DNA from 3 places in the Bacillus sp. DU-106 genome. Region 1 is predicted to be linked to each of the others. Evidence: riboswitches for the same ligand, from Rfam matches in the RefSeq annotation. Region 1 holds a riboswitch; each other region holds the start of a gene.
The links. A riboswitch is a leader RNA that binds a small molecule or an ion and turns the genes downstream of it on or off. The one in region 1 is predicted to bind S-adenosylmethionine.

Region 2: another riboswitch for S-adenosylmethionine. It lies ahead of C3Y97_RS21520 (bifunctional homocysteine S-methyltransferase/methylenetetrahydrofolate reductase); the one in region 1 lies ahead of metK (methionine adenosyltransferase).
Region 3: another riboswitch for S-adenosylmethionine. It lies ahead of C3Y97_RS07080 (YezD family protein); the one in region 1 lies ahead of metK (methionine adenosyltransferase).

What each region holds. Positions count from the first base shown of each region.
Region 1 covers NZ_CP026607.1:4,722,430-4,734,098, reverse strand. Annotated here, with positions in the region: partial or broken gene C3Y97_RS24155 (catalase) at 1-185, opposite strand, end outside; gene C3Y97_RS24150 (hypothetical protein) at 118-306, opposite strand; gene C3Y97_RS24145 (ATP-binding protein) at 489-1,742, shown strand; gene C3Y97_RS24140 (ATP-binding protein) at 1,739-2,959, shown strand; gene C3Y97_RS24135 (collagen-like domain-containing protein) at 3,187-4,140, opposite strand; gene C3Y97_RS24130 (Nif3-like dinuclear metal center hexameric protein) at 4,281-5,201, opposite strand; gene C3Y97_RS24125 (hypothetical protein) at 5,234-5,410, opposite strand; gene C3Y97_RS24120 (iron-sulfur cluster biosynthesis family protein) at 5,576-5,899, shown strand; gene C3Y97_RS24110 (DMT family transporter) at 6,163-7,068, shown strand; gene C3Y97_RS24105 (hypothetical protein) at 7,097-7,318, opposite strand; gene C3Y97_RS24100 (ATP synthase subunit I) at 7,598-7,981, shown strand; gene pckA (phosphoenolpyruvate carboxykinase (ATP)) at 8,332-9,918, opposite strand; SAM riboswitch class I at 10,147-10,268, shown strand; gene metK (methionine adenosyltransferase) at 10,438-11,637, shown strand.
Region 2 covers NZ_CP026607.1:4,225,610-4,237,278, forward strand. Annotated here, with positions in the region: gene C3Y97_RS21475 (L-cystine transporter) at 1-263, shown strand, start outside; gene C3Y97_RS21480 (hypothetical protein) at 342-734, opposite strand; gene C3Y97_RS21485 (DUF3912 family protein) at 822-1,037, opposite strand; gene C3Y97_RS21490 (hypothetical protein) at 1,290-1,601, shown strand; gene C3Y97_RS21495 (hypothetical protein) at 1,636-2,124, opposite strand; gene C3Y97_RS21500 (nucleoside 2-deoxyribosyltransferase) at 2,204-2,578, opposite strand; gene C3Y97_RS21505 (DUF3966 domain-containing protein) at 2,674-2,934, opposite strand; gene murG (undecaprenyldiphospho-muramoylpentapeptide beta-N-acetylglucosaminyltransferase) at 3,129-4,187, opposite strand; gene metH (methionine synthase) at 4,206-7,604, opposite strand; gene C3Y97_RS21520 (bifunctional homocysteine S-methyltransferase/methylenetetrahydrofolate reductase) at 7,604-9,436, opposite strand; SAM riboswitch class I at 9,507-9,616, opposite strand; SAM riboswitch class I at 9,820-9,930, shown strand; gene metI (cystathionine gamma-synthase/O-acetylhomoserine thiolyase) at 10,025-11,137, shown strand; gene metC (cystathionine beta-lyase) at 11,134-11,669, shown strand, end outside.
Region 3 covers NZ_CP026607.1:1,363,832-1,371,353, forward strand. Annotated here, with positions in the region: gene lysA (diaminopimelate decarboxylase) at 153-1,469, shown strand; SAM riboswitch class I at 1,585-1,693, shown strand; gene C3Y97_RS07080 (YezD family protein) at 1,766-1,909, shown strand; gene C3Y97_RS07085 (phosphoadenylyl-sulfate reductase) at 1,997-2,701, shown strand; gene sat (sulfate adenylyltransferase) at 2,741-3,877, shown strand; gene cysC (adenylyl-sulfate kinase) at 3,890-4,483, shown strand; gene C3Y97_RS07100 (nitrite/sulfite reductase) at 4,495-6,117, shown strand; gene C3Y97_RS07105 (DUF3906 family protein) at 6,128-6,328, shown strand; gene cobA (uroporphyrinogen-III C-methyltransferase) at 6,413-7,189, shown strand; gene C3Y97_RS07115 (sirohydrochlorin chelatase) at 7,191-7,522, shown strand, end outside.

The DNA of each region.
Region 1 (11,669 bases):
AAGTGATTATATGATTCTACGACAAATGAACTTGCGTTGTTAAGAAAATGATCATCCATCTTTCCGCCGATAAGAAGTAATCCATCATAAAAGAGTGGTGAGCCTGTTAAGAAAGTATCATTTACTTCCCACTGTCCATTTGGCGTTCCCTGCACTATGTCTAATCGTTCTGAAACGATCACTGGCAGTTAAAGAGTTTTCATCGTTTGAAATTTTAATACCTGTATTTGTTGTCATCTCCTTTCCTTCATTTTCACGCATGAAAGATTGGAGTTGTTCGGTCTTTTTATTTTTTTTGCCATCCATAAAAAACACCTCCGATAATATACGTATTATTCTTTATGTTTTTTATGCTTGTATATAGCATGAAGATATTGCATAGTTGGCATGATTTTCCTCAAATGTTCGATTTATCTTTGTTTGTCTATGAAAATCATTTATTATAATAAATGGTATTCTTCGAGATATTATTTTGAAGGGGTGTTGAAGTGAAAGAAAGTTTTCTATCATATAAAGAAGAAGAAAGAAATGCAAAAATCCTTTTATGGGTGTTATATGTCATTGTTATTGTATATCAAATTTTCTATGCAATCGTATTAGAAGATAAATCAATAATGGATAAGGGATACAACATAATATGGCAAGTTATTTGCGGAGTAGCAATACTGTGCGTGAATATATATTTAATGAAAAAAGAGAAGGCAAACCTTGTTAAATATGCATGGATATTTGCATACATAGGGATAGAACTCGCTAATATATTTTCGTATGTTTTTTATAATAAGGCGGCGTTTGATGCGACAAATATAATAGAAATTATTCTCATTTTCTTTGTACCTATATTTTTAAATAAAAAATTCTATGTGTTTTTACTTTCCTCTATTGTAGGAAAATATTTAATTTATTTATTTGTATTAGAGGAAGTAAAAGCATTTATGTTCCTTATTATGTATACACTTATGTTAATAGCTGCATATATCATTTTAAACCGATTTTTACAATATCTTTCAGCTGTAAAGGAAAGTATTGCGATTGCTAGTGAATCACAGAAATTAGCAGTAATCGGAAAAATGGCAGCGACGGTTGGACATGAAATTAAAAATCCACTTGCTTCATTAAAAGGATTTACGCAATTACAACGAGAGAAGCATGAAGAGGATCCTATTTATAAACGTATGATTTTTGAAATAGAAAATATGAATAATATGATAAGTGAGTTAATGGAAGTTGCTACATGCAAACCTTCTATTTATAAGAAACATGATGTAGGAAAAATTGTATTACAAGTAATAACAAGTCTTCGTGAAAAAATAGATGAATTAAACATTCAGTTTATTTCTAATGTGGAAGAAAAAACAATAGAAGTTGAATGTGATGAACGAAAAATAAGAGGAGTCTTTTTATATACGATAAAAAATGCTTTAGAGGCAATGGGACAAGGTGGTATATTACATTTACAATTAGAAAATAAAGGGAAAGAATATGTAATGATCAGTGTGATCGATAATGGTCATGGTATTAAGCAAGAAAACTTACCCCGTGTTACAGAGGCCTTTTATACAACGAAACAAGATAAAATTGGTCTGGGACTGACGGTAGCGAATCGAATTGTCGCCGAGCACCTTGGTGAGTTGCATATTTCAAGTGAAAAAGATACTGGAACGAGAATAGACATCATTCTCCCAAGGAAGTGTGGAAATACTGAAATCCAAGTGGAAGAAAAGCTAGGAGTTACCATATGAATAAAGGCTATATATTTAAAAATGAAGAAATAAAGGCGCTGAAAGCATTTTTAAGTTTATTTTTTATTATATTTTTCGTATATGATCTTGCCTATGAATTTATCGTACCGTTAATCGGTGGAGAGCAAGAAGGTGTAGGAGAGTTTGAAGATGGTTTAGGTTTATGGCTTTACTTTTTGATGGTGGTATTGTTTTGCATTGGAATATACTTTATGAAATGGAAGAATGCTTTTGCGGTAAAGTATATTATTCTAATTGGCTATAATGTATTAGATTGTATCCATAACATTATGATTTATTATGGTAGCGATGCAGAATTTGACGGTGGAAATATAGTAGAAGGATTTTTTATTTTGTTTGCACCAATCTTTGTGAATAAAAGATATTTCTGGTTAGTTCCAGCGATACTTATCGGAAAGTATGCTCTTACAGGAATCATTATTCAATCTTCTCTCGTTTTAATCCCAATGGCATTATATAGCGTATTTACTATCATATGTTGGATTATATTTTTAAGGGTTCAGTCTTACGTTCGTACGCTTGAGATGATGGACAAAGAAATAAAACAGACAGAAAAACTAGCAGCTGTTGGAAAGATGGCAACGGTTATTGGTTATAAGATTAGAAGACCTTTAGCAAACTTAAAAAAACTTGTGAATAAACAAGCAGACAAGCATCCAGAGGATAAAATTTATAGTGATATTATGAAACAAGAAGTAGATCGGATTCATATAATTGCTACAGAACTTAGTGGATTTGAGAAATCTAAATCACTAGAATCAGAAACTCATAACATACAAGAAATTATTTCTTATGTTATTCGAGTTATGGAAAAGCCAGCGTTAAAACAAGGAGTTTACATACAAGGTATTTACAGTAAAGACTTACCATCAATTACATGTGATGAAAAACGATTAAAACAGGTCTTTTTTAATTTAATCAAAAATGCAATTGAAGCAATGTCAGTTGGCGGAACAATTACGATTAAAGTTACTGTAAAAGATGGAATCATCGTTCAAGTGAAAGATGAGGGATGCGGCATTCCGAAAGATAAAATTCCAAAGTTAAATGAAGCCTTTTATACAACGAAAGAAACAGGAACTGGTCTAGGTTTAGTAGTTACAGAAAAAATTATTAAAGACCACAACGGTAAAATAAGTTTTGAAAGTGAAGTTGGGGTTGGAACGACGGTTGAAGTTATGTTACCACTGCATTAACTACAAAAAACATCACTTATTTGGAAGTGATGTTTTTGTGTTCTTCTTAGGTAGACGTTCTAAAAAAGAGGACGATAACGAAAAATAATATATTGATAGTGTAAAAAGAAAATAATGGATGTTTTACTATGAAAAATATATAATGGCTTTGTCTGTTATTTGTTGTAGTTCATTTATATTTCTATTTGTTGACCCGAATTTCGGGTCTTTTTTTATGAAATGAATTGCTATATATCAGTAATTAGAAAAATAGAATATACAGCACTTGCAGTAATTCCAGGGGTAATATAAAGGGATATAGCATCTCCTCTTGCAACTGGGTTTCCAGTTGTAATACTAGTCCAAGTTACAGTAGCGGGACCTACTGCCGGAGTAGGATTAAATACTTGAATTTGTCCTGCTCCGCTATCCGTTGGTTTAATGGAAAATACCATAGTTCCGGTAATTTTGTCAGTAGTAGTTAAGGTAATAGTAGATAGGATGTAGCTAGAAGAAGGGGTTGTGAGGTTTGTTGGGACATTTCTGCAAATATTAATCGTATAAATAGCAGCAGGTAAATTATTTATATTTATAGACGCAGAAAAGCCGACAATACTACCGGCTCCAGCAGTGACATATGGAATAACATTGGAGTCAATTCCAGGAGAACCCGCTATACGTTGAAAACCAGCATTTGTTCCTTGAAAAACAATACTTTTTGCTGAAGCACTATCGGCAGATCCCGTAGGTCCAGTGTTCCCCGTAGGCCCAGTGATGCCGGTAGGCCCGGTACTACCGGTAGGTCCACTTTCTACTAATACGATATAATCTGGAGATATATTAGGAAACCCTTGAGGTGCATCTTTTTTTACAACATAGCCACTGCCCGTATAAGTGACAACTTGTCCTTTTTTATAGTTGGGAGCCGCTGCTAGACTAAAGGTGGTAGTACTTTGGAAACCAGCTCCGGAAGGTCCAGCATTACCCGTAGGTCCGGTGTTCCCCGTGGGTCCAGTGTTCCCCGTGGGTCCAGTGTTCCCCGTGGGTCCAGTGTTCCCCGTGGGTCCGGTGTTCCCCGTAGGTCCGGTGTTCCCCGTAGGTCCGGTGTTCCCCGTGGGTCCGGTGTTCCCCGTGGGTCCAGTATTTCCGTTAGAACCGCTGTTGCGTCTGCCATCGCAACTAAAAAAATTACGTGGGTACATATATGTTCTCCTTTCTATATTTTCAAAATCTAGTTTTTAAAATAGAACTAATATATATATTATGAATTCTATAATTTTGTGTGGCAGATCGTCTTTTGTGTCTAGATTTCAAAAGATAGCGGGAGGAGAATTAAGTAGTGTTAGAGCCACCATTTTTCCTGAGGAAGTAAAATAACATCCACATCAAAATTCTCTTTAAACCAATCATACATCAATGTCTCTTTCACTAAATATTCAGAGGCAGAGTGTGACACACCAATCAGAGACATATTCGTTTCTTTTACATAATCCATAATGAGCGAGTATTTATGTCTGCCGTAATCATTATCGATATGGCAATGGATTTCTCCTGTAATATATGCTTCAGCACCTTTTTCTTCTGCTTCCTTCATTAAAGATACGACATCGCCACATCCAGCGATAATTGCGATTTTTTTGATGGAATCATGTCGTTTACCTTCGAAGTCTGTGTAAGGAATCTGGAAGAGTTGTTTTAGATGTTTTTGGAGTGCTTCTGTTGATGTTTCATCTATTTCACAAATAAGGCCAACTGGTTCTTGTTCTGGACCTCCATATGCAAAGTCGTCCACTACAGTAGCGTTTAATGCTTTTGCAATTGAAATACTCGTTCCATGTGTTTGATGAAAATCCATTGGTACATGACATGTATATATAGAAAGTTGTTTTTCTTTTATTCCTTGCAAATATTTTTCAGGAATTGGTAAGAAACCGCGGCCTGATCTTCCAAGCGGATCACCGCACTCCATTACAAGGGGATGATGCATAAAGAGTAAATCACCGGGTGTGGATTGTGAAATGAATGTTTCAAGAACGTCATCTGTAGGGAATACAGCTAAAAATACTTTGTTTACATTTTCAGATCCGTGCATCATAAGGCCGTTAAATAAATCTACAAAATTTGCTTCGAAAAATTGTTGCCAAGGAAATTTGATAGGATCATATACGGCTGGGATAAATCGACTAAAGGCACTATCTTTTCCGTATTTTTCAATTTGGAATAAGTGATCGAGTGATTGCTCTATTTTTTTTAAGGCTGGCATGTTTTATAATCCTCCTTAAGATGATTCTTGCTTTATGAGTTGTTTGGATTCTTCGTAGCAAAATAAGAAGCGGATAGGAAACAAATAAAACCTAGAATCCAGCTAATAGAAGGAGAATAGGGAAGTACATGCTGTAATAGCATTCCGCTAGAAATGAAGAAACTACTAAATACACCTAATAACATGGGATATCGTTGTAGTTTGAACACAGATAGTAAACATCCTTTCTCCTGCATGAACTACTCATAAAAGCTCGATTGCTGAAACTTTATCACATACATTGTATATTAGTCTTAATTTTCTGTATATAACTTTTAAGAAAAATGATGATACAATATATGAATGATAAGAGAAGAGAGGATGAAGATTAACATATGTACGTTACTGTAACAGAAGCAGCATATAAAAAGATTATGGATACGATTCCAAGTGAAGCGAAATATATAAAGTTATTTTATGATAATGAAGGTTGCGGTTGTGTTATGAGCGGAATCATCGATTTAGTAGCTGTAGCAGAGAAAGATGAGCGCGATGTGGATATTGAATCAAGCACAATGAATTTTATCGCTGATCGTACAAAGCTTGTATTTATGGACGATAAGTTAACGGTTGATTGGCATGAAGGTGGAGGAACTTTTCAGTTGAAGAGCCCAAGCCAGTTTTATAATCCAAATATGAAATTACACGTTCGAGTATAGTAAAGGTGAGTCCAAAATGTATTTTGGACTCACTTTTTTTATTTTATAAGTCGCTATTATTGTCGATAAGTCGATATATTGAAAAAATCGCTGATATAAATGGAGTTGCGCTGATATATTTGGGAAATCGCCGATATAAATGGAGTTGCGCCGATATAATTTCATTTACCAAAACGTTTCATATAATAAAAAGATTTTTTCACATAATGAAATGTACATGTGATTGAATTTTCTGTATAATCTTCTTTGCGGAGGGGATACGCATGAGGAGATGGGGAATTGAGTTATTAATTTTAAGTGTTGTTATTATTTGGGGGATTAACTATACAATTGCGAAGTATGGACTTTTAGAATTTACAGCAATTGAGTTTACTGCACTTCGTATGATGGCGGCGGCACCGCTTCTGTTACTCCTTACCTTTTGTATTGAAAAGTCGGTTTATATGGAGCGAACGGATATACCTAGATTAATTATCGTTAGCGTTGTAGGTATTGTACTGTATCAAACGTTATTTATGGAAACTGTCAAATATACATCCGCTACAAATGCCTCTTTACTCATTTCTATTTCACCTATTTTTACAACTGCATTTGCGATTTTCTTGAAACGAGAAAAGTTTTCTTCTCGAAAGTTAATCGGTTCTATGACTGCCTTTGTTGGTGCAGCCTTAGTTTTAGTAGCAGGACATTCACTTACTAGTTCTTTTTATGGCAATGGAATTGGACTTATTACATCAATATGCTGGGGGCTTTATCCTGTTTTAGCAGGACCATTAATTAAAAAATATTCAGCATTACGTGTTACTGCATGGTCTGCATTAGTGGGTGCGATTCCGCTATTATTGTTAAGTGGTCCACATGTGTTTGTCATGCCATTTCACATTACTCACGGAATGACACTATTTGCTTTACTATATTCTATTTTCTTTGTAACAGTATTTGGTCTAGTAATGTGGTATGTTGGTGTTCAAAAAATTGGGGCGTCACATACGATGGTATATATGTATATAACGCCGCTTGTAGCGGTTCTATTTGCAGCTGTCTGGGCAAATGAATATGTATCGTTTCAACAAATCATCGGTGGAATTATCATTTTTGTCGGTCTATGGTTTGTGAAATCGGAGAAAGTAAAAGTTCATTCTATTGCAGAGGAACCTATATCAAAATAGGAAAACAGATCACCTATGATCTGCTTTCCTATTTTTTTATTTTTGGTAAGAAGATGAGAAACAAGATAGCAGTAATAAGTGGAATTAAGTTTAAAAATGGAATACGGAAGAGTGTAATAAGAATAATACCTGGAAGAAGAACACCGAGGACAGCGTAAAAAATGCTATGATTTTTCGTGTACCAATACAATGAAAGTCCAATAAGTGCAGGGATAATGAGGTGAATGAGAGCCATTAAAAAATAAATCATTAGACGCCCCCTTTATTTGTGTGCTTATTACATCATATCCGTATGTTCATAGATTGATATCATTTTTTTCATAAATGGACGAAAAAAGTTTGAAAAACCGTCACAAAATATGAGAATATGATGTTTGAAATCTTGTATAATATTATTTTCTAAAAACATTTAAACAACATAAACATACTGTTTATGTTGTTTTTAATTTGAATGAAATGAATGTAAGGAATATGAATTTGAAAGAAATTTTTTGGTGGATAGATAAGAACGAATGAAGAGAGGTACAGCATGATTAGTATGTCACTAAGATCATTTAAAATCCAATCGTATTATATACTAGGTATTTTGTTACTAGGTTGGATGTTAACACCGTTTTCAGCACATTTTTTAGGTGCAGGAATTGGACTTATCGTAAGTATGTATTGCGTTTGGCTTTTAGGGAGAAGAATTGAGAAGCTTGGAGATAGTATCGTAAAGAAAACGAAAGCACCGACGCTTGGTATGTTTAATCGTTTTGCGGCTGCTATTTTGGGCGCTATTATTATGTACGAAATTGAGCACCATATGGTGATGTGGGCATTTGCAGTAGGGATTATGGGCGGTTATTTTTTAATCGTTGTGAACTTAGGTTACTATAGCATGAAAGATGAGAAAGAACTAACAAAGAGCTAAAAAGATAAAAGACTTCTTTTTAGATGGAATAGATGATCCAGTCACGAATAGAAGCGGTCAGGGCCTTTTTTAGCCCCATACGATGTGAAACCCGAGAGATGTAGTGAGTAGGGATATAATGTATATATTCGAAGCTGTAATTTTATAATCTAGGTCACAGATGAAGAGATTAGCGTTTCACTTTATATAAGATATAGAAAGAAGCTTACGTTTTCACGTAAGCTTCTTTTTTATGTAAGTGTGTGTAACCGTTAAGCCGCATTGGGTTTTGTCGGTGAGTACGCGAAACTTTACGGTTACACGACACTTATTCATATGAGTAAAGGGTTATTCCAACAGAAAGTTTTAATTTAAGCGATTGGACCGCCTAAGTTAATAATGTCTTCAGATACGCTGTCGAACTTTTTGAAGTTAGCTTTGAATTCATTTGCAAGTTCGATTGCTTTTGCTTTGTAAGCAGCTTTATCAGCCCAAGTTTGTTCAGGCATTAACACTTCGTCAGGTACACCTGGTACGTGAAGTGGAACTTCAAGACCGAAGATATCATGTTTAGCTGTTTCAGTTTTTGCAAGTTCACCGTTTAATGCAGCTTGAATCATTGCACGAGTGTAACCTAAGTTCATACGTTTACCAACGCCGTATTCGCCACCAGTCCAGCCAGTGTTTACTAAGAATACTTTCGCATCGTGTTTCTCGATTTTTTCACCAAGCATTTCAGCATAGCGAGATGCATCAAGTGGTAAGAATGGTGAACCGAAGCAAGTTGAGAATGTAGCTTGCGGAGAAGTAACGCCGCGCTCTGTTCCTGCTAGTTTACTAGTGTAACCACTTAAGAAATGATACATAGCTTGCTCTTTTGATAACTTACTGATTGGAGGCAATACGCCAGATGCATCAGCAGTTAAGAAAATAATTGTATTTGGGTGTCCAGCAACACTTGGCAGTACGATATTGTCGATCGCATGCATAGGGTATGCAGCACGAGTATTTTCTGTTAAAGTAGTATCGTTGTAGTCGGCGATACGTGTTTGGTCATTAATGATAACGTTTTCTAAAACAGATCCAAATGTGATTGCATCGAAAATTTGTGGTTCTTTCTCGTGAGAAAGGTTTACACATTTCGCGTAGCAACCGCCTTCAATATTGAATACACCGTTATCAGACCAACCGTGCTCATCATCACCGATTAGTTTACGGTTTGGATCAGCAGATAATGTTGTTTTACCTGTTCCAGATAAACCGAAGAATAGTGCTACGTCGCCTTCTTCACCTACGTTTGCAGAGCAATGCATAGAAAGAATATCTTGTTCAGGTAATAAGAAGTTCATAATAGAGAAGATTGATTTTTTCATTTCTCCAGCGTATTCTGTACCACCAATTAGTACGATACGTTTTTCGAATGAAACCATAATGAATGCTTCAGAGTTTGTACCGTCAACAGCTGGATCAGCTTTGAAATTCGGTGCAGAAACAATTGTGAACTCTGATTCATGAGTTGTTAATTCTTCTTCAGTTGGACGAATGAATAATTGATGTACAAATAAATTGTGCCATGCATATTCGTTAATAACTTGAATTGGTAGGCGGTAATTGCGGTCAGCGCCTGCAAATCCTTTGAAGACGAATAACTCTTCTTTTTCTTTTAAGTATTCTAAAACTTTAGTATATAATTTATTAAAATGTTCTTCAGAAATCGGTTGGTTCACAGCTCCCCAAGCAATTTTGTCAGCAACCGATGCTTCTTTCACAATAAATTTATCTTTAGGAGAACGTCCTGTATATTTTCCAGTTGAAGCAGAAACGGCACCAGTAGAAGTTAATTTCCCTTCATTTCGCATTAATACTTTTTCCACTAATTGCGGAACACTTAGTTGAATCTGTGCATTGCTTCCGTTCAATAATTCGTGTAAACCAATTTGGACATTCACAGTACTCATATTTATATACCATCCTTTTCATTTAATGAAATATTTCTCGTAATCCCCAACAAGAGTATAACACAATTATATAAATAATGTATACTATTTATTTCTTTTTGTTTGTGTGAATGCATTATTTCCCTATTAATATTTCATTTCAGGCGTATTGAGAAAAACTTTCAGGAAAATGTGAATATTAATTGACAAATGAATATCATTTCTTTAGTATAGGTTGGGACGGATACTCTCTTATCCCGAGCTGGCGGAGGGACAGGCCCGATGAAGCCCAGCAACCTCACTTGTAGTGGTAAATACAGGTGAATAGGTGCTAAAACCTGTGCGAGGCTACAGGTCTCGAACGATAAGAGCGAAGGGCAAAAAGCAGTATGCAAGTAGCAAATTAAACCTTTCCTCTATGTAAAGTAGGAAAGGTTTTTCTGTATGCTTGTGTGGGAGAATAAATGTATGTCGCAGTTTGTGGCAAATTAAGGATGAGTTCCGTACAATATATACAATTACTGTAGGGAGGTTTACCACATGACAAAAAAACGTCATCTGTTCACATCTGAGTCTGTAACTGAAGGACATCCAGATAAAATTTGTGACCAAATTTCTGATTCAATTTTAGATGCGATCTTATCAAAAGACGCAAATGCACGTGTAGCTTGTGAAACAACTGTAACAACTGGTTTAGTATTGGTAGCGGGGGAAATTACGACTTCTACTTACGTAGATATTCCAAAAATCGTTCGTGAAACAATTCAAGGCATTGGTTACACACGCGCAAAATACGGATTCGATGCAGAAACTTGTGCAGTTTTAACATCTATCGATGAGCAATCTGCTGACATCGCTATGGGTGTTGACCAAGCGCTAGAAGCACGCGAAGGTCAAATGACTGACGCTGAGATTGAGGCAATTGGTGCAGGAGACCAAGGTTTAATGTTTGGTTTCGCATGTAATGAAACACAAGAGTTAATGCCACTTCCAATCTCGCTTGCTCACAAATTAGCTCGCCGTTTAACTGAAGTACGTAAAGATGATACATTATCATACTTACGTCCGGATGGAAAAACGCAAGTTACAGTTGAGTATGATGAAAATGGTAAACCAGTACGTGTTGATACTATCGTAATTTCTACACAACATCACCCAGATGTTACATGGGAAGAAATCGATCGCGACTTAAAAGAGCACGTAATTAAAGCTGTAGTACCAGCAGAATTAATGGATGGAGAAACGAAATTCTTCATTAATCCAACTGGCCGCTTCGTAATTGGTGGACCACAAGGTGATGCTGGTTTAACAGGACGTAAAATCATCGTTGATACTTACGGTGGATACGCTCGCCACGGTGGCGGTGCATTCTCTGGTAAAGATGCAACGAAAGTTGACCGTTCTGCAGCATATGCAGCTCGTTATGTTGCGAAAAACATCGTAGCAGCTGGTCTTGCTGAAAAAGCAGAAGTACAACTTGCATACGCAATCGGTGTAGCACAACCAGTATCAATTTCAGTTGATACATTCGGCACTGGTAAAGTATCTGAAGACGTACTAGTAGAGCTAGTTCGTAACAACTTCGATCTTCGCCCAGCTGGTATTATTAAAATGCTAGACTTACGTCGCCCAATTTACAAACAAACAGCAGCTTACGGCCACTTCGGACGTACTGATGTAGATCTATCATGGGAACGTACAGACAAAGCAGCAGCTTTAAAAGAGCAAGCTGGTCTATAATATATGAAAAAAAGCTTTGCGCGGTGAGCGCA
Region 2 (11,669 bases), 500 kb from region 1:
TTGTTGCTATTAGCTCATTCGGTGTTGCCGGAGTTGGTGGCGGCGCAACATTCGCAGCTTTAATCGTACTATCTACAATGAACTTACCAATCGGTATTGTTGCTCTAGTTATCTCGGTTGAGCCATTAATCGATATGGGGCGTACAGCTCTTAACGTAAGTGGCTCTATGACAGCAGGTCTTATTTCAAGTAAATGGCTTGGTGAATTAGATCAAGATACGTACAATCAAGATGATACAAAAACTGGTGAAATTGCTTCATAATGAAAAAAGACGCTAACATACAATTGTTAGCGTCTTTTTTATTCCGTCCCCTCTTTATAGATTTTATCTTGAGAATTATCACTCTAAGTATTCTTCTAGTTGCTCTTTTAACTCTTCCCCAATCTCATAACAAGATTCATCAGCGAGTTCCCCTACTTTCTTACTCCCCAAAATGTTTGATTGAATTGGCATTCCTAAAAAGATTCTTTCACATTTCCAAATTGGAATATTATGAAATCCAATCAGCTCTTTTTCTTCATCTAATATAGCTATAGCAACTGATGAATAATAACCCACCTCAAAGGGATTCTCTTTTTCTCTTGCAAATCCCATATCTAATTCCATGTGTTTTTCTATGTATAAATGTGAATACTCTTTATGCAGTTTAAGTGATATTCGCTCTATTTCCTTCTCCATACATTGAATGTTCTCTTTTAACTCCAACGTAAACTCCTGTTCTTTATATTTCATTTTCGCCTCCTTAAACATAGAAAAAGAGAATACAATAACATATCCTCTTTCCTCAAATATATTTCATTATCTCACAGCCCGTCCTTTTCACAAATAACCATTTTGTTCGCACCATTTATGAAATTGTCCTACGTCTACTCCAACTAACACGATATCCTTTAGCTCTACATCAATGACTTGTTCTCCAATTACAATAGCAAACTGCGATGCTAATTTTGTCTCATTTTTCTTTACAATTCCAATTCGGTTCCGATGCGGTCCATCTTTTATATATGCTTTTTGTCCTACAATATCAAAGTTCAAAATTCTCACCTCTTTTACTGCGCTCAAATTGGAAATACGATCTCCACCTCGGAAAATTTCCTTTCATTGCACTATTTCTCTATATATATGACGAAACAATAAAAGAGTCCTTCCTTCTTTACAATTATTTTTTCTTTGTTTCATTTTTGTGATTGAAACGTAAAGTTTATAATAAAACACACTTGGAAGCGCTTTCTATGTAATTTTTTATGTTATAATATATAAGTAGAACTTCGTAAAGAGGGTTAAAAAATGAATACAAAAATGATTAAAAAAGTAATTGAAGCATTAAAAGTATATGGCTTTCAGGATGTATCATTCTGTGACAAAACGAGGCAATTTTTATTTCATAACGAAACCGATATTATGAGCGGCTATGCAGAAATAACATATAGTAGTCAATTTGAAAAATTCAACGTACAAATTCATCCAATTGAAACACATCACCAAGCAGAGTTACAAGAGATTGAAAGACATATACAAGCTTGTATAAGAAAAGTGGAATATTTAAACGCACTTCTTACCGGGCAGACAAAACTAGATGATAAAATTATTATTATGTAAAAAAAGAACGTGATCCAATCACGTTCTTTTTTCATTATACGTTCATCTTTTCCTTTAGTTGTAATCCTGTAACAGATTCTAATACATCCATCGATTCTCCAAATGTCATATCAAAAATTGTCTTGTCCTCTATGTATGGAAACTGTCTGAAACGCTTTTCTAACACCTTCACAGCATCTGATGTAAAGTTTGCACTATCAATGCCAAATTCTGTTTCAAGAAGAACGATCCAATCTAACACATGAAAACCTAATCCATTGACGAATGAAATCAATTTTTCTTCTGGGTTTGAAGATAAGAATACTTGGCGTTCCATCTCACTAAAAAGTTCTTCTCCTAAGATTTCAGCTAACTCATCATCATGTTCACGTTCAACAAGTTCTTCGTAGCCGTAATCATCCACAAGCTCTTCTACTTCTTCACTATCCTGACAAAGCAATTGACTAAGAAGTGCCTCTTTCTTAAATTCACTATTTTGTACGACTTCTAAAAAGCTCGTTTCCCATCCATTTTCTAATTTCATATTATGTACTCCTTTATATACGTTTCTTATCATCACTGTACCCAAAAGATCACTTTTATAACCTTTTAGGTAGTTACTATTATTTCATATGATTCATAACATAAGATGCAAACTCAGCTACATCTCCTTCAAAAATATTTATTTCTGGCAAGTGATAGAACGTTGTTTGGAGCGGGCTTCCTGCATGATATACATATATCGTTTTCTCTAGTGCAATCGCCATTCCAAACTCTGTATGGCTCCCATTTCCGCCATCTAATATAAGTAAAAATACATCCGCTTCTTTTACAGCATTTTGTTCTGCCTGACCAATTTCTCTTAATTGTTCTTCATTTGCTGCTTTTTCGTTTTTGGTCCAATCATATGTATGGTGCCATCCTGCATGTTTCAGTTCATTTGCTACGGAACGTACAAGATGTTTATTTTGGAAACCTGAGGCGATATAAAAATTCATTTATATACACTCCTTCATTATGTATAGGGAAACTCCTTTTTAGCGTTATTTGTTATAGCTACAATAAAGAACAACTTCAAAAAAAATCCCCATCTTTAAAACTTATTTGCGTTTAAATGATGGGATGCTTCATGGTCTTCTTTTATTTTTTGTTTTTTATAACTTTCATCAGCTAACATTTCTAGTTCAGCTGTTATCTCCGACTTTTCAAGCTCTCTTTCTTGCGAAAATTTCCTTGAAATATAAACAATAACACTACCAACGTACAACACAAAGCATATAATAAGTGCAGTATTTTCATAGAGACTTAGCTCCAACACAGTCACTCCTAATCCATTCGTATTTTCACGCCTCATTAATTGGAATTTCCCTATTAACCCATTTGTTATCCCGCTATTTGAGGGCAGTAAGACTCCCTCCTCAAAATTCAGTAACAGTAAAGAAGTTAGATGTGGGATGCACCCAACTGATTAAAGTTTCACTTTATTGTAACATAAAAATATCAATTCTTGGAATCTTTCACCCTACTAAAAGAGGCATGATTATTTCATCATGCCTCTGAAATATTTTGAATGATTGTTTTAATTGCTTCTTTTCCATTATATTTTTTTAGTGCTGTTTTATACTTCTCATTATTTTGATTTAATTCTTCGACATACTTTATAAGAGATTTTACATTTACATCTTCTTCATATAATACGGAGGCATATCCTTGTCTTTCAAAGGACTCTGCATTTAATATTTGATCTCCACGGCTTGCAAATTTCGATAATGGAATTAAAACCATCGGCTTTTGTAATGTTAAAAATTCAAAAATTGCGTTGGAGCCCGCGCGTGAAATAACAAAATCTGTTACCGCTAATATATCTGGCAGTTCTCCATGTACATATTCAAATTGTCTATATCCTTCTTTATTTTGTAAACTTTCATCAAGGTTACCTTTTCCGCAAAGGTGAACAATTTGATACTTTTTAAGAAGTTCTGGTAATGCTTCTCGAGCCGTATCATTAATTTTTTTCGCGCCCAAGCTGCCTCCCATAATCGTAATAACTGGCTTTTTACGTGAAAAACCTAAAAACGCTAAACCTTTTTCACGATTTCCCTTCAGCACTTCTTCACGTACAGGAGACCCCGTATATATTACTTTTTCTTTCGGTAAATGTTTCGCTGCTTCTTCAAATGTAACAAATATTTTCGAAGCAAAACGAAGCGCAATTTTATTTGCTAGTCCTGGCGTCATATCAGATTCATGCAATAAAACTGGTACTCTATTTAGCCATCCGCCAATTACGACTGGTACAGATACGAAACCGCCTTTTGAAAAAATCACATCTGGTTTTAGTTTTCGAATTCTTACATACGCATCCATAACACCCTTCATTACAAGAAAAGGATCTTTTATATTTTTTAAATCAAAATAACGACGTAGCTTTCCACTCGAAATACTATAGTAGGGAATGCCTTCCTTTTCTATAATCGTTTTCTCAATACCTTGGTGAGAACCAATATAAGAGATATCCCAGTTGTCTTCCTGTAAATATGGGATAATGGCTAAATTAGGTGTTACATGTCCTGCCGAACCGCCACCTGTAAAGACTATTTTCTTCATACGTCTCCCCCTTCTAGACTATAATACACTAAAATATCTTGCCTCAGGGTGAGAAAATACCATAGCCGTTACGGACGCTTCTGGCTCCATCATGAATCCTTCTGTTAATGAAATACCTATTTCCTCTGGATGAATTAAGCGAAATAGCTTTTCTTGATCTGCAAGTTCTGGACACGCCGGATAACCAAATGACACTCGTATTCCTCTATATTTCGTACGGAAACGTTCTTCCATCGTCAGTTCAGGTGAGTCCGGAATGCCCCAGCGGTCACGAATGAGCATATGTGTTTTTTCAGCAAGTCCTTCCGCTAATTCAAGCGCTAACGATTGAATGGCATGACTACGTAGGTAATCACCTTTCGCCTTCCACTCTTCAGCAATATCCCGAACTCCTTCCCCAACCGTAACAGATAAGAAAGCAACATAGTCCATCTCATCTCCTATTGGGCGCAAATAATCACCTAAAGTACGATAGGGAGCCTTTCCTTGTCTAGGGAATGTGAAACGCTCTATAACACGCGTATGATCTTCTGGATCATATATTACAATGTTTTGTCCGTCGCTTTGCGCTGGGAAAAATTGATACACTGCTTTCGGCTTTAACCAAGATTGTCCTTCCTGCAATAATTCATCTATTAAATCATTTAATTCATGTGCTCTCTTATCTCCCTCTTTCAAAAGCTTCTTCACATTTCCTTTTAATCCAAGGTGATGCCCAAGTAGCATTTGTCTATTCAGAAATGGTGCGAGATGAAGGGCGGGAACATCTCGTAATACAATTCGTTTTGTTGAATCAGGCACCATAACCTCTGATTTTGGTAATGGCTCAATTACTGCTGGAATTTCTACTTTCTTCTCCTCTTTTTTTACGATATGAAGATGACGTTCTTTTTTATCCTGCTTCATCTTCTCACGCTCTTCTTCTTTTTGAAGCTTATTAATAATATCGAGCCCCGTCATCGCATCACTCGCATAACAAACGAGTCCTTTATATGATGGTGAAATCCGATTATCTGTAAACTTTCTCGTTAACGCTGCACCACCTACAACAATGGGCACATCAATATTTGCCGCTTTTAAATCTTCAGCAGTCGTTACCATTTGTTGAGCTGATTTTACTAATAAACCTGAAAGGCCTATAATGTCCGGCTTCTTTTCTTGTACTTCTTGAACAATTCGATCCGAACGTACATTAATTCCTAAATTAATAATCTCATATCCGTTATTCGCTAAAATAATTTCAACGAGATTTTTCCCAATATCATGCACGTCACCTTTTACAGTTGCTAACAATACTTTCCCTTTTTTCGCACTATCACTAGATTCCATATGTGGCTCTAAATAGCTTACAGCGGCTTTCATACTTTCGGCACTTTGCAATACTTCAGCAACAATAAGTTCATTATTATTAAATAGTCGTCCTACCTCGTCCATCCCTGTCATAAGCGGACCGTTAATAATATCAAGAGGTTTTCTTCCTTCTTCAAGTGCAAGACTTAAATCCTCGTGTAATCCTTGTTTCGTACCTTCTACAATATAATTTGCTAGTCTTTCATCAAGCGTTAACGTTTCTTGCACAACGACATCTTTCTTTTTAGCAACTCGGTAAAAGTTTGTAAATTCTTCTAACGTCTCTTTCGTCGTTTCAAACAGTAATGCATCTGCAAGGCGTTTTTCTTCCTCTGGAATCGACGCATAGCGTTCTAATTTTTCCGTATTCACAATCGCGTAATCTAATCCTGCTTTCGTAGCATGATATAAAAAGACTGAATTTAATACTTCACGTCCAGCCGGTGGTAAACCAAATGATATGTTACTTACACCTAAAATCGTTAAACACTCTGGTAACGCTTCTTTAATAAGGCGAATTCCTTCTATAGTCGCTGCCGCTGAGCCAATATATTCTTCATCACCTGTCCCTACTGGAAACACAAGTGCATCAAAAATAATATCTGACGGGCGTATCCCATACTTCTTTGTAAGTAATTCATAGCTTCTTTTCGCAATTTCTATCTTTCGTTCCGCACTAACCGCCATACCGTCTTCATCAATTGTTCCTACAACTATAGCGGCACCATACTTTTGAAGAAGCGGTGTCACTTTTTTAAATCGTTCTTCTCCATCTTCTAAATTAATTGAATTAATAACAGCTTTTCCTTGAATATAAGTAAGAGCTCGCTCCATCACATTTTCATCTGTTGAATCAATCATAATCGGTACTTTTAAAACTTTCGTAACTTCTGCTAAGAAGTTTTCCATATCTTCTATTTCATCGCGATCAGGATCTGCCATACAAATGTCAATAATATGAGCATTTTTCTTCACTTGCGCTCTTGCCACTTCAGCAGCCTCTTCAAATTTCCCTTCTGCTACTAAGCGTTTAAATTTACGTGACCCAATAACATTCGTTCTTTCACCTACAAATAACGGTCTCATAGACTCATCATATTGCAGTGCTTCTAATCCACTAATTCCATGTCCTTCTCTCTCATGATGGTCACGAGGCCTAAGAGATGCTAGCGCGGATTTCATTGCTTTTATATGTTCTGGTGTCGTGCCACAACAACCACCAATAATATTAACCCATCCTTCTTCAGCAAATCGCTTCACCTTTTCAGCAAGAGAAGATGGAGATTCATGGTAATGTCCATCTTCATCAGGAAGACCTGCATTTGGATAACAAGAAATGTAACACTCCGATAAATCAGATAGTGAACGAATATGGTCCCTCATAAACTCCGGACCAGTCGCACAGTTTAACCCAACAGATAATGGTTTCATATGTTCTACTGATAAATAAAAAGCTTCAATTGTTTGCCCAGCCAGAGTCGTTCCCATTGGCTCAATCGTTCCTGAAATCATAATAGGAACCGTTTTTTTCAGTTCTTCAAAAGCGGCTTGAATTCCAATATAAGCTGCTTTCACGTTACGCATATCTTGACTCGTCTCAACGAGTAATACATCAACTGCTCCTTTTAATAATCCTCGTGCCTGCCTTGTATAAGCCTCAATCAATTCTTCAAAAGTCACACCACCTGTAACACTAATTGCTTTCGTTGTTGGTCCCATCGCTCCCGCAACATATACTTCCTTCCCGCTTTCTTTAACAGCTTGCTTCGCCAAAAGTGCTGCCTTTTCATTTAGTTCTTCATCTAAATGAGACAGATCATAATCACTTAGTACAATATTCGTTGCTCCAAATGTATTTGTTTCAATAATATCCGCTCCAGCTTCAATATAAGCTTTATGAATCTTTAAAATAACGTCTGGTCTTGTTTCCACTAAATATTCATTACAGCCCTCGTACTCTTCTCCTCCGAAATCTTCAGCAGTTAAATCCTCTTGCTGAATCATTGTCCCCATTGCACCATCTAATATTAAAATGCTATTTTTTAATTTTTCTTCTATACACTTCATCAATTAATACCTTCTTTCACTTCTTGCTTTTCTCTTACATATTTAACAAGATGTTCTGTAATTTCATACTTTAAAAATGGTGTAATAAGATAAATACCATTAAAATATTTCATCGCTGCGTCGACCAATTCTTGTGAAATGCGGATCCCTTCCTCAATTGCTGCCTCTTTCGTTTCATGTCCATCCATTCTCTCTCTTATTTCTTCAGGAAGAGTAATACCCGGCACCTCAAAATGAAGAAAATCTGCATTCCGCTTACTTACTAACGGCATAATTCCAATAAAAATAGGTTGTTCCAAATGCTTTGTCGCTTCATACACTTCTTCAATTAACTTGATATCGTAAATTGGCTGAGTTAAAAAATACTCCGCTCCAGCATCTATTTTTCGTTCCATTCGCTTAACCGCTGCTTTTAAGTGCCTCACGTGAGGATTAAATGCGCCGCCTACAGAAAACCTTGTCGCCGGTCCAATTGATTTCCCTAAAATTGAACGTCCATCGTTCATTTCTTTAATCATTTTAATAAGCTCAATAGAGGATAAATCATATACAGAAGTGGCACCGGGAAAATCACCAACGCGCGCTGGATCACCAGTTAAAGCTAACACTTCTTCCATCCCTAACGCCGATAAACCTAACAAATGAGATTGTAGTCCAATGACGTTATGATCTCTACACGTTAAATGCGTCAATACTGGGATATCATGCTTCGTTAATAACGCACCCATCGCCATATTAGAAACACGAGGCGATGCTAATGAATTATCTGCTAGAGTAATAGCATCTGCTCCCGCTCTTTTTAACGCTCTTGCTCCTTCAAAAAAACGCTGTGTATCTAACGTTTTCGGTGGATCTAATTCCACTACAACTGTTGTTTGTTTTTTCGCTTTCTCTGCTAGAGTGACGTGAGCCTTCGAACGTTTCTCATGCGTATGAACGACTTTCGGCCTTTGAATCGTGTCTTTTTCTATTACAGGGGTAATATTCGCAACAGCGCGCTTCATACTTTGAATATGTTCTGGAGTCGTACCACAACAACCACCCAATAACCGAATACCTTGCTCAATAAATCTCGGTGTCATCGCTTCAAAATAAGCTGGACTTCCCTCATATACGTAACGTCCATCCACATAATTCGGGAGGCCTGCATTTGGGTATGCTGATAAATAGCCATTTTGAGGAATCGATATCATTTTGAAAGCTTCCGTCATATGAAGCGGCCCTAGTTGACAATTCAATCCAACAACATTTGCACCGTAATCTATAAGTTGCTTTAATATTTCATTGACATCATTTCCATTTTGAGTCGTACCTGCTTCATGTAACGCTAATTGCGCAACAATTGGAATATTCGTTTGCTTACGCAATACTTTAACGGCATGAAGTAATTCAAATTCATCGTAAAAAGTTTCTAATAGTAATCCATCAACCTGTTCTTCTAGTAAAGCCCCTGCCTGTTCAAGTAACATAAACTCTCTTTCCATATCAGTCGTTGTAACAGCTCCGATATGTTTCATACCACCAATTGTTCCTAAAATTGCATTTTTATCTGTCACAGATGCTTTCGCTAGTTTTACTGCCGCTCTATTAATTTCTGTAACTTGATTTTCTAAACCATACATACGTAATTTCGCCTCATTTGCTCCATACGTATTCGTTTGAATTACATCTGCTCCAGCAGCTACATATTGTTTATGAATCGATATAATTAAGTCTGGATCAGATACATTCAATTCTTCAAAGCTACTTTGCAAACCATGTGAATGCAATAACGTCCCAACCGCACCATCACCTATTACAATTCCTTTTGATAATAAATCTAGTAATTTCACGACTCTCCCTCATTTCTATCAATATAAAAACCCCCTCTTCACTTTGAAGAGGGGGACATAATCGTTCCTCCTCTTATTATGCAAAACATTCGTTTTGCAGGTATTAGCACCGTTTCAAACATTTCGTTTGAAGGTTGCCGGGTTTCACAGGGCCTTTCCCTCCACCGCTCTCAATAAGAGTTGTCTTTATTATTTTATTTATGTAGCTAAAAGGAAATGCGTTCCCCTTTTAACAATGTTTGTTAATTTTTTAATAAATTTAGCATGCACAAAAGTAAAAGTCAATGACACTTGCGGAAAAATAAAAATTATTTAAAATAAAGTTGCAATTCAGTTATATTTTATTGTAAAGTTAAAAACATAATAAAAATTTCATACGAACATTCTTATCTAGAGAGGTAGAGGGACTGGCCCTGTGACGCCTCAGCAACCATTAACATTTTGTTAATAAGGTGCTAATTCCAGCAAATTGTGAAAGATTTGACAGATGAGAAGAAGACTCTATTCAAACCGAAAGCCTTCTTCTTAGAAGGCTTTTTTTATTTTATATTCACTTAATGTTTCAATTTAAAAAGGAGGAATTTTCATATGTCAACAATCGAAACAAAACTAGCACAAATCGGAAATCGCAGTGAAACTACAACCGGAACGGTTAATCCACCAGTTTATTTCTCAACCGCTTATCGTCACGAAGGAATTGGTAAATCTACTGGCTTTGACTATTCACGAACTGGCAATCCAACTCGAGGTCTTTTAGAACAGGCGATCGCAGACTTAGAATATGGCGAACAAGGTTATGCCTGTAGTTCAGGGATGGCGGCTGTTCTCCTCGTCCTTTCTCTATTCCGCTCTGGAGACGAACTTATTGTATCTGAAGATTTATACGGGGGAACGTATCGATTATTTTCTGAGCATGAAAAAAAGTGGAATGTTCGATGTAGATACGTAAATACACAGTCTATTAAACAAATTGAGCAAGCTATCACAACTGAAACGAAGGCTATTTTCATAGAAACTCCAACTAATCCATTAATGCAAGTTACTGATATTGCTGCTGTCGCAACTGTAGCGAAAAGGAACGGACTACTCCTTATTGTAGACAACACTTTCTACACACCTTATATACAGCAACCATTAACAGAAGGTGCTGACATTGTACTTCATAGCGCAACGAAATATTTAGGGGGACATAACGATGTACTAAGCGGGCTTGTCGTTGCAAAAGGAAAGGAACTTTGCGAGGAAATCGCTCATTATCATAATGCATCAGGTGCAGTTTTAAGCCCATTTGACTCATGGTTATTAATTCGCGGTATGAAAACGTTAGCGCTTCGCATGAGGCAACATGAAGAAAATGCGAAAGCAGTTGTTGCGTATTTAAATGATGAAGACGGGGTGACAGATGTATTTTATCCAGGAAGAGGTGGCATGATCTCATTCCGCCTTAAAGATGAAGCTTGGATTAATCCATTCTTACAATCTTTATCCTTAATTACATTTGCCGAAAGTCTTGGTGGTGTAGAAAGTTTAATGACTTATCCAGCAACGCAAACACATGCTGATATTCCTGAAGAAATTAGAACAGCAAACGGCGTATGCAATCGTCTTCTTCGATTCTCAGTTGGCATTGAAAATAGTAACGATTTAATTCAAGACTTAAAGCAAGCAATTAAACTCGTAAAAGAAGGTGTAAGAATATGAGCTATTCTATAGATACACTCTTACTACACAACCAATATAAACACGACTCGCAAACAGGCGCTGTGAACGTTCCTATTTATAACACATCAACTTTTCACCAGTTTGATGTAGATACGTTCGGAAAATATGACTATAGCAGGTCAGGAAACCCAACTCGTGAAGCTCTTGAAGATATCATTGCTTTATTAGAAGGCGGAACAAAAGGATTCGCCTTTGCATCAGGCATTGCAGCGATTTCCACTGCATTCCTCCTTCTTTCACAAGGTGATCACGTACTCATTTCAGAAGATGTGTACGGAGGCACTTACCGAGTGATAACTGAGGTACTCTCCCGTTACGGTGTTTCACATACATTTGTTGATATGACCAATTTAGAAGAAATAAAACAAAACATTAAACCAAATACAAAGCTCTTTTATGTAGAAACACCTTCTAACCCACTTTTAAAAGTGACAGATATTCGCGAGGTTTCTAAACTCGCAAAATCTATTGGGGCTCTTACTTTTGTTGATAATACATTTTTGACACCACT
Region 3 (7,522 bases), 2.1 Mb from region 1:
ATAACAACTCGTTTATTTTTTCAATATATATTTTTCCTAATAAGAAACGCGTGTGAACATTGTTCCGCGCGTTTTTTGTCTATCTAAAAGCGTGCTGCAATGAATAGAAGATTGGGGTTATGAGTTTTAGAGGAAATAAGGGAGGAATTTAAATGTATTTACACGGCACAAGCCGAATTAATGGGCAAGGACACTTAGAAATTGGAGGGTGCGATACGACGCAGCTAGCAAAGCAATACGGAACACCACTTTATGTATACGATGAAGAGTCTATTCGAGGAAAATGCCGAGCATTTCATCGTGCTTTTAAAGAAAGTGGTTTCTCTTATCAAGTAGCATATGCAAGCAAGGCGTTCTTGTGCATGGAGATGTGCCGAGTAGCTCGTGAAGAGAATATGTCATTAGACGTTGTTTCTGGGGGAGAATTATATACTGCGCTCCAAGCAGGATTTCCGGCATCACGTATTCATTTTCATGGAAATAATAAAACAGAAGAAGAAATAGTGATGGCTCTTCAGGCGAATATCGGTTGTTTTGTCGTAGATAATTTCTTTGAATTAGAAGTTTTACACGATTTAGCGATGCAACATGGGAAATTTGTGAACATATTAATTCGTGTAACGCCTGGAGTAGAGGCGCACACACATGAATATATTACAACAGGTCAGGATGATTCGAAATTTGGATTTGGTGTTTCAAATGGTCAAGCAATGCAGGCAATTGGATTGGCTTTACAAAAATCCAATTATAATGTGCTAGGGATCCATTCACATATTGGGTCGCAAATATTTGAAACAGCTGGTTTTGTTCGAGCAATTGAAGTTCTTCGCCAATTTTTAGAAGAAGTGAGAGAGCAAACAAACTATGTAGTAAAAGTGTTAAATGTAGGCGGGGGATTTGGAATACGTTACACAGAGTCAGATACACCATTAACTCTTGAGACATATGTGCGAGCTGTAACAAGTGCAGTGAGAGAACAATTTACTGTATGTGAATATCCATTGCCAGAAATATGGATTGAGCCAGGCCGTAGCATTGTAGGTGATGCTGGGACAACAATTTATACAGTTGGATCTGTGAAAGATATTCCTGGTATTCGGAAATATGTATCAGTCGATGGTGGAATGACAGATAATTTAAGACCTGCTTTATATAATGCGCGTTATGAAGCGATGTTAGCGAATCGAGCGAATGATGAGAATGAGGAACTCGTTTCGATTGCCGGGAAATGCTGTGAGAGTGGAGACATGTTGATTTGGGATATTCATTTACCGAAAGTCGCTGCTTCTGATTTACTAGCAGTTTCCTGTACAGGAGCATACGGGTACTCGATGGCGAATAATTACAATCGGATTCGAAGACCAGCCGTTGTCTTTGCAAAAGGCGGAACATCGCAAGTAGTTGTGGAACGCGAAACATATGAAAATATTATTGGGAACGATCGCATACGTATTAAAGAGCTTGTCTAAATAGGAAAAGGAGTTGTTCGAATGGGCAATTCCTTTTTTATAAAATAAAATAATTAAAATATATCGGAAAACTAGGATTGAAAAAAATCAGAATTGTGATAAAATACAAATACAAAGCTTATCAAGAGAAGCGGAGGGAACTGGCCCGAAGAAGCTCGGCAACCTGCTTATAGAAAGCAAGGTGCTAAATCCAGCAAAATGGGATCCATTTTGAAAGATAAGGTAAAATATATTACCGAACAGTCTTTTCGAAATGGGAAAGATTTTTTTTATGAATAAAAAGGGGGGCTGTTCGCGTGAGTGTACGGGAACATTTTGATGAAGTATCCGAGAAGATTGAAGCGATGCTTGCTGATATGAAATATGGTTCAATTACAATTGTTGTGCAAGATGGGAAAGTAATTCAGTTAGAGAAAAGTGAAAAAGTACGTTTAAAGTGAAAAGCGCTGACTAGAAAAACTAGAGGCGGTTTTAACCTATTTTCATTAGGTTAAAACCGTCTTTTTGCTTTTACAGGGGGAAAAAACATGTTGACGTATGAAACGTGGGAAGAAAATGTTGTTTCGTTTTCGGAAGAAGATGAAACAAAAGGTGCGTTATCAGTATTAAATTGGGCTTATAAAGAATATAAAGATGAGGTTGTCTACGCATGTAGCTTTGGGGTGGAAGGTATGGTATTGCTACACATTATAAACCAAGTAAATCCATCTGCTAAAGTTGTATTTTTGGATACAAATGTTCATTTTCAAGAAACGTATGAATTAATTCGAAAAGTGCGGGAACGATTTCCTTCATTGAATATTATAGAAAAACAGCCAGAACTTACACTTGATGAACAGGCGAAGTTGCATGGTGAAAAACTGTGGGAGAGCAATCCGAATCTTTGTTGTAAGATTAGAAAAATTTTACCTTTAGAAAAATCATTAGTCGTGGAAAAAGCATGGATATCGGGCTTAAGAAGGGAACAATCAGAAACACGTAAGCATACAAAGTTTATAAATCAAGATCATCGTTTTCAATCTATTAAAGTTTGTCCACTCATTCATTGGACGTGGAAAGAAGTTTGGCGATATGTATACAAACATAGCTTGCCGTATAACCCGTTGCATGATGTTGGCTATCCAAGTATTGGGTGTGAGAAATGTACGTTACCTGTAGGGGATGGTGGCGATTCAAGAGATGGTAGATGGGCTGGAAAAGTGAAAACTGAATGTGGTCTTCATTACCAATAAGATGAATCTTGAAATAAAGCTAAGAGAGGATATAGAAAAATGAGCATAGTAAACGAATTAGTAAACCGTATAGATGAGACATATGACGTATCACAAATTGAAAAAGAAATTAAATTAGACAATATTGCGTTAAGTGATTTAGAACTATTGGCGACAGGTGGATATAGCCCCCTTACTGGTTTTTTAGGGAAGGAAGATTATGATTCTGTTGTAGAAACGCTTCGTTTAGCAAATGGTAGTGTGTGGAGTATACCGATTACATTACCGGTAACAGAAAAAGTCGCAGAAAGCCTGAAGGCTGGAGAGGAAGTAAAGCTTGTCAACAATGGAAATATATACGGTGTCATTCAAATAGAAGATATTTTTGTACCAGATAAAGAAAAAGAAGCGTTACTTGTATATAAAACAACGGATGAGGCTCATCCAGGAGTGAAAAAATTATATGAACGACCAAACGTTTACGTTGGAGGAACTATTATTCTAACAAAACGCTTTGAAAATAATCAATTTCCTTCTTATCATTTAGACCCAATTGAAACGAGGGAAGCATTTAAAAAACGTGGGTGGAAAACAGTGGTCGGATTTCAAACGAGAAACCCGGTACATCGTGCCCATGAGTATATTCAAAAATCTGCTCTTGAAATTGTAGATGGTCTCTTTTTAAATCCGCTCGTTGGAGAAACGAAATCGGATGATATTCCTGCTGATGTAAGAATGGAAAGCTATGAAGTACTTCTTCAAAACTATTATCCGAAAAATCGTGTCTTTTTAAGTGTATTTCCTGCTGCCATGCGTTACGCAGGACCAAGGGAAGCGATATTTCATGCGTTAGTAAGAAAGAATTTTGGATGTACCCACTTTATAGTAGGGCGTGATCATGCTGGAGTAGGAGATTATTACGGAACGTATGAAGCGCAAGAAATCTTCACAAATTTTACGATAGAAGAGTTAGGAATTACACCACTATTCTTTGAGCATAGTTTTTACTGCACGAAATGTGAAGCGATGGCTTCAACGAAAACATGTCCGCACGGAAAAGAAGATCATGTTATTTTATCGGGTACAAAAGTAAGGGAATTATTAAGAAACGGTGAGATTCCGCCAAGTACATTTAGTCGTAAAGAAGTAGTGGAAGTACTAATTAAAGGCTTGAAAAAAGAAGTAGTAACAGAATAGGGAGAGAACGAGATGGATACGAATATTACTTGGCATACAGCTTCGGTTTCAAAAGATGAGAGAAGAGTGAAGAATGGACATCATAGTTTTGTAATTTGGTTTACTGGTTTATCAGCTTCGGGTAAATCTACAGTAGCGAATGCGGTCGCTCGTAAACTGTTTGAAAAGAATATTGGAAACTATGTGCTGGATGGGGATAACATTCGCCACGGTTTAAATAAAGACTTAGGATTTTCTGAAAGTGATCGCATGGAAAATATAAGACGTATTGGCGAAGTGGCAAAGTTATTTGTAGACCAAGGAGCAGTTGTCCTTACAGCATTTATTTCACCATTTCGAGTAGACCGCAAACAAGTAAGAGATTTATTAGCGGTAGATGAATTTATTGAAATTTTTGTGAAGTGTCCGATTGAAGAGTGTGAGAAACGTGATCCGAAAGGACTTTATAAAAAGGCAAGAAAAGGTGATATTAAGGATTTCACAGGTATTGATTCGCCTTATGAAGAGCCAGAGCAAGCGGAATTAATTGTAGAAACGCACAAATATTCTATTGAAGAATGTGCAGAACAAATCGTGAAGTACTTACAAGAGCGTAGTTTTATATAGGGGGATAAACAATGAGTTATGAAAAAGTATGGGCTAACAATGAAAAATTAAATCAGACCGAGAAAAATAAATTAGAAAAAGATGGCTTAGAAATTTTTAATGATATTCCTTACTATGCGGAAAATGGTTTCGAATCTATTCCGAAAGAAGAGTGGGATGCCTTTAAATGGGCAGGCTTGTATTTACAAAGACCGAAAGAAGCTGGTTATTTTATGATGCGGGTAAATATTCCGTCAGGGATTATTACAAATGCACAGGCAGAAGTACTTGCTTCTATCGCTGAAGATTATGGACGTAATGTAATAGATATTACGACGAGACAGGCGATTCAGTTTCACTGGTTAGAAATTCAGCAAATTCCAGATATTTTTAAAAGATTAGCAAGAGTTGGGTTATCTTCAGCGGGGGCTTGTGGTGATATAACGCGGAATATTACAGGTAATCCGCTTGCTGGCATTGATGCAAATGAACTATTCGATACAGCGCATATTGTAAAAGAAGTATATGATTACTTCCAACATAATGAAGAGTTTTCTAACTTGCCACGTAAATTTAAAATGTCTATTAGTTCTAATATTTATAATTCAGCAAACGCAGAAATTAACTGTGTTGCATTTACGCCTGCAACGAAAGAAATAGATGGTGAGAAAAAAGTTGGTTTTCATATAAAAGTAGGTGGAGGATTATCAGCTCGACCGTATTTAGCTGATGAATTAGATGTATTCGTTTTACCAGAAGAAGTGAAGGCGGTGGCGATTGCGATTGCTACTATATTCCGTGATTTTGGATATCGTGAAAAACGTCATTTAGCTCGGTTGAAATTTCTTGTTGCGGACTGGGGAGCAGAGAAATTTAAAGAGAAACTAATAGAGTATACAGGGCCTTTACAAAGTAAAGGGGAAAGTGCACTCAAAGGATGGAATGCAGGCTATTTTTATGGTGTTCAAGACCAAAAACAAAAGGGATTAAAATATGTAGGTTTTAATGTACCGGTAGGTCGTTTACATGCAGAAGAAATGTTTGAGATTGCAAGAATCGCAAAGCAATATGGAAATGGACAAATTCGTACATGTAACTCGCAAAACTTCATTATTCCGAACGTTCCTCCGGAAAATGTAAAAGGATTACTTAGTGAACCGCTGTTTGAAGCGATATCTGCTAGCCCGAAATCATTTATTGGTCATGCGGTTTCATGTACCGGTATTGAATATTGTAATCTTGCACTAGTAGAAACGAAAGAAAGATTACGAAAAATTGCAGAATACTTAGATACACAAATTGCACTCGATGTTCCAGTTCGAATTCATATGGTAGGCTGCCCAAATTCATGTGGTCAACGTCAAATTGCTGACATTGGGCTACAAGGGGTGAAAATGAAAACGAAGGAAAAAGGTATTGTTGAAGCGTTTGAAATATACGTAGGTGGAACATTGTTAGATGGCGGTGCCTACAATCAAAAGTTAAAAGGAAAAATAGATGGCGAGGATCTACCTGATGTACTCGCATCATTTATAAGTTATTTCAAAGAGAATAAATTACCAGCCGAAACATTTTATGATTTTGTAGGTCGTGTTGGTGTAGATACATTACAAATAGCGTTAAATAACGTGCTAGAAGAAGTAATAGCGTCTTAGGAGGGACGATATGGATTTATATCGATTTGAAGCTGTGTTAGTAAATAGTATTGTTCCGATTGTTGTTGTTGCTCAAAGTGAAGAACAGGCATTTAAGCTTGCGGAGATTGAGCTTGAAAAGCATTTTTTACCGTTGCCAGAGGTAAAAGAGATTTCTTTGTTTGAAAAAAAGAAGATTCGAAAAGGTGAGGCATTTGTTATCCATGAGTAGAGATTAGTAATACGAAAAAATAAAAACTTCCATTCTTATATACGAATGGAAGTTTCATTTTAATAGAAGAAATGAGGAGAGATGATGGGAAAGGTTTATATTGTTGGAGCGGGTCCTGGCGATCCAGATTTAATTACTGTTAAAGGGTTGAAATGTATTGAGAAGGCAGATGTTATTTTATACGACCGACTTGTGAATAAAGAGCTGCTTTCATACGCAAAGCCTGACGCGGATTTAATTTATTGTGGAAAACTCCCGAATTATCACACGATGAAGCAAGAGACAATTAACACGTTTCTTATTAAGTATGCGAAAAAAGGAAAAGTTGTAACGAGGCTCAAGGGCGGCGATCCATTTGTGTTTGGTAGAGGGGGAGAAGAAGCTGAAGCATTAGCAAAGCAAGGTGTACCATTTGAAATCATTCCTGGTATTTCAGCTGGAATAGCTGCTCCTGCTTATGCGGGCATTCCAGTGACGCACCGTGATGCAAGTGCAAGTTTTGCTATTGTGACTGGGCATAGGAAAGAAGGTGCTGAAGAAGAAGTGAAATGGGAAAGTTTAGCGAAAGGTGTAGAGACTTTAGCGGTATATATGGGGGTTAGTAATTTGCCCTACATATGTGAGCAACTTATGAAGCATGGAAAAGATAAAAGTACGCCAGCTGCTATTATTGAGCAGGGGACGACGTCTATGCAACGCACAGTTGTTGGAACGTTAGGGACAATTGTAGATGTTGCGAAAAAAGAGCAAATTCAAAATCCGAGTATGATTGTAATTGGAGAGGTTGTCCGTTTTAGAGAAAAAATTCATTGGTTTGAGAAGCAGACAGAAAATGCTTATCAAGTAAGTGGAGTGTTGTAAAATGAAAGCCGTCTTATATATATGTCATGGAAGTCGTTTGAAGACAGCGAAAGAAGAGGCGATTCAATTTATTACATCGTGCATGAGCCGTATAGAAGCGACTATTCAAGAAGTTTGTTTTTTAGAGTTAGCGAATCCTTCTATTGAAGATGGTTTTCGTACATGTGTGAAGCGTGGGGCCACTGAGATTATTGCTATCCCTGTTTTTTTATTAGCGGCAGGTCATGTAAAAAAAGATATCCCTTTTGAATTGGAAAAGTTAACTAATCAATTTTCGGATGTTAAAGTTACCTATGGTAATCCGTTTGGTGTATCAGAAACACTTGTTAAATC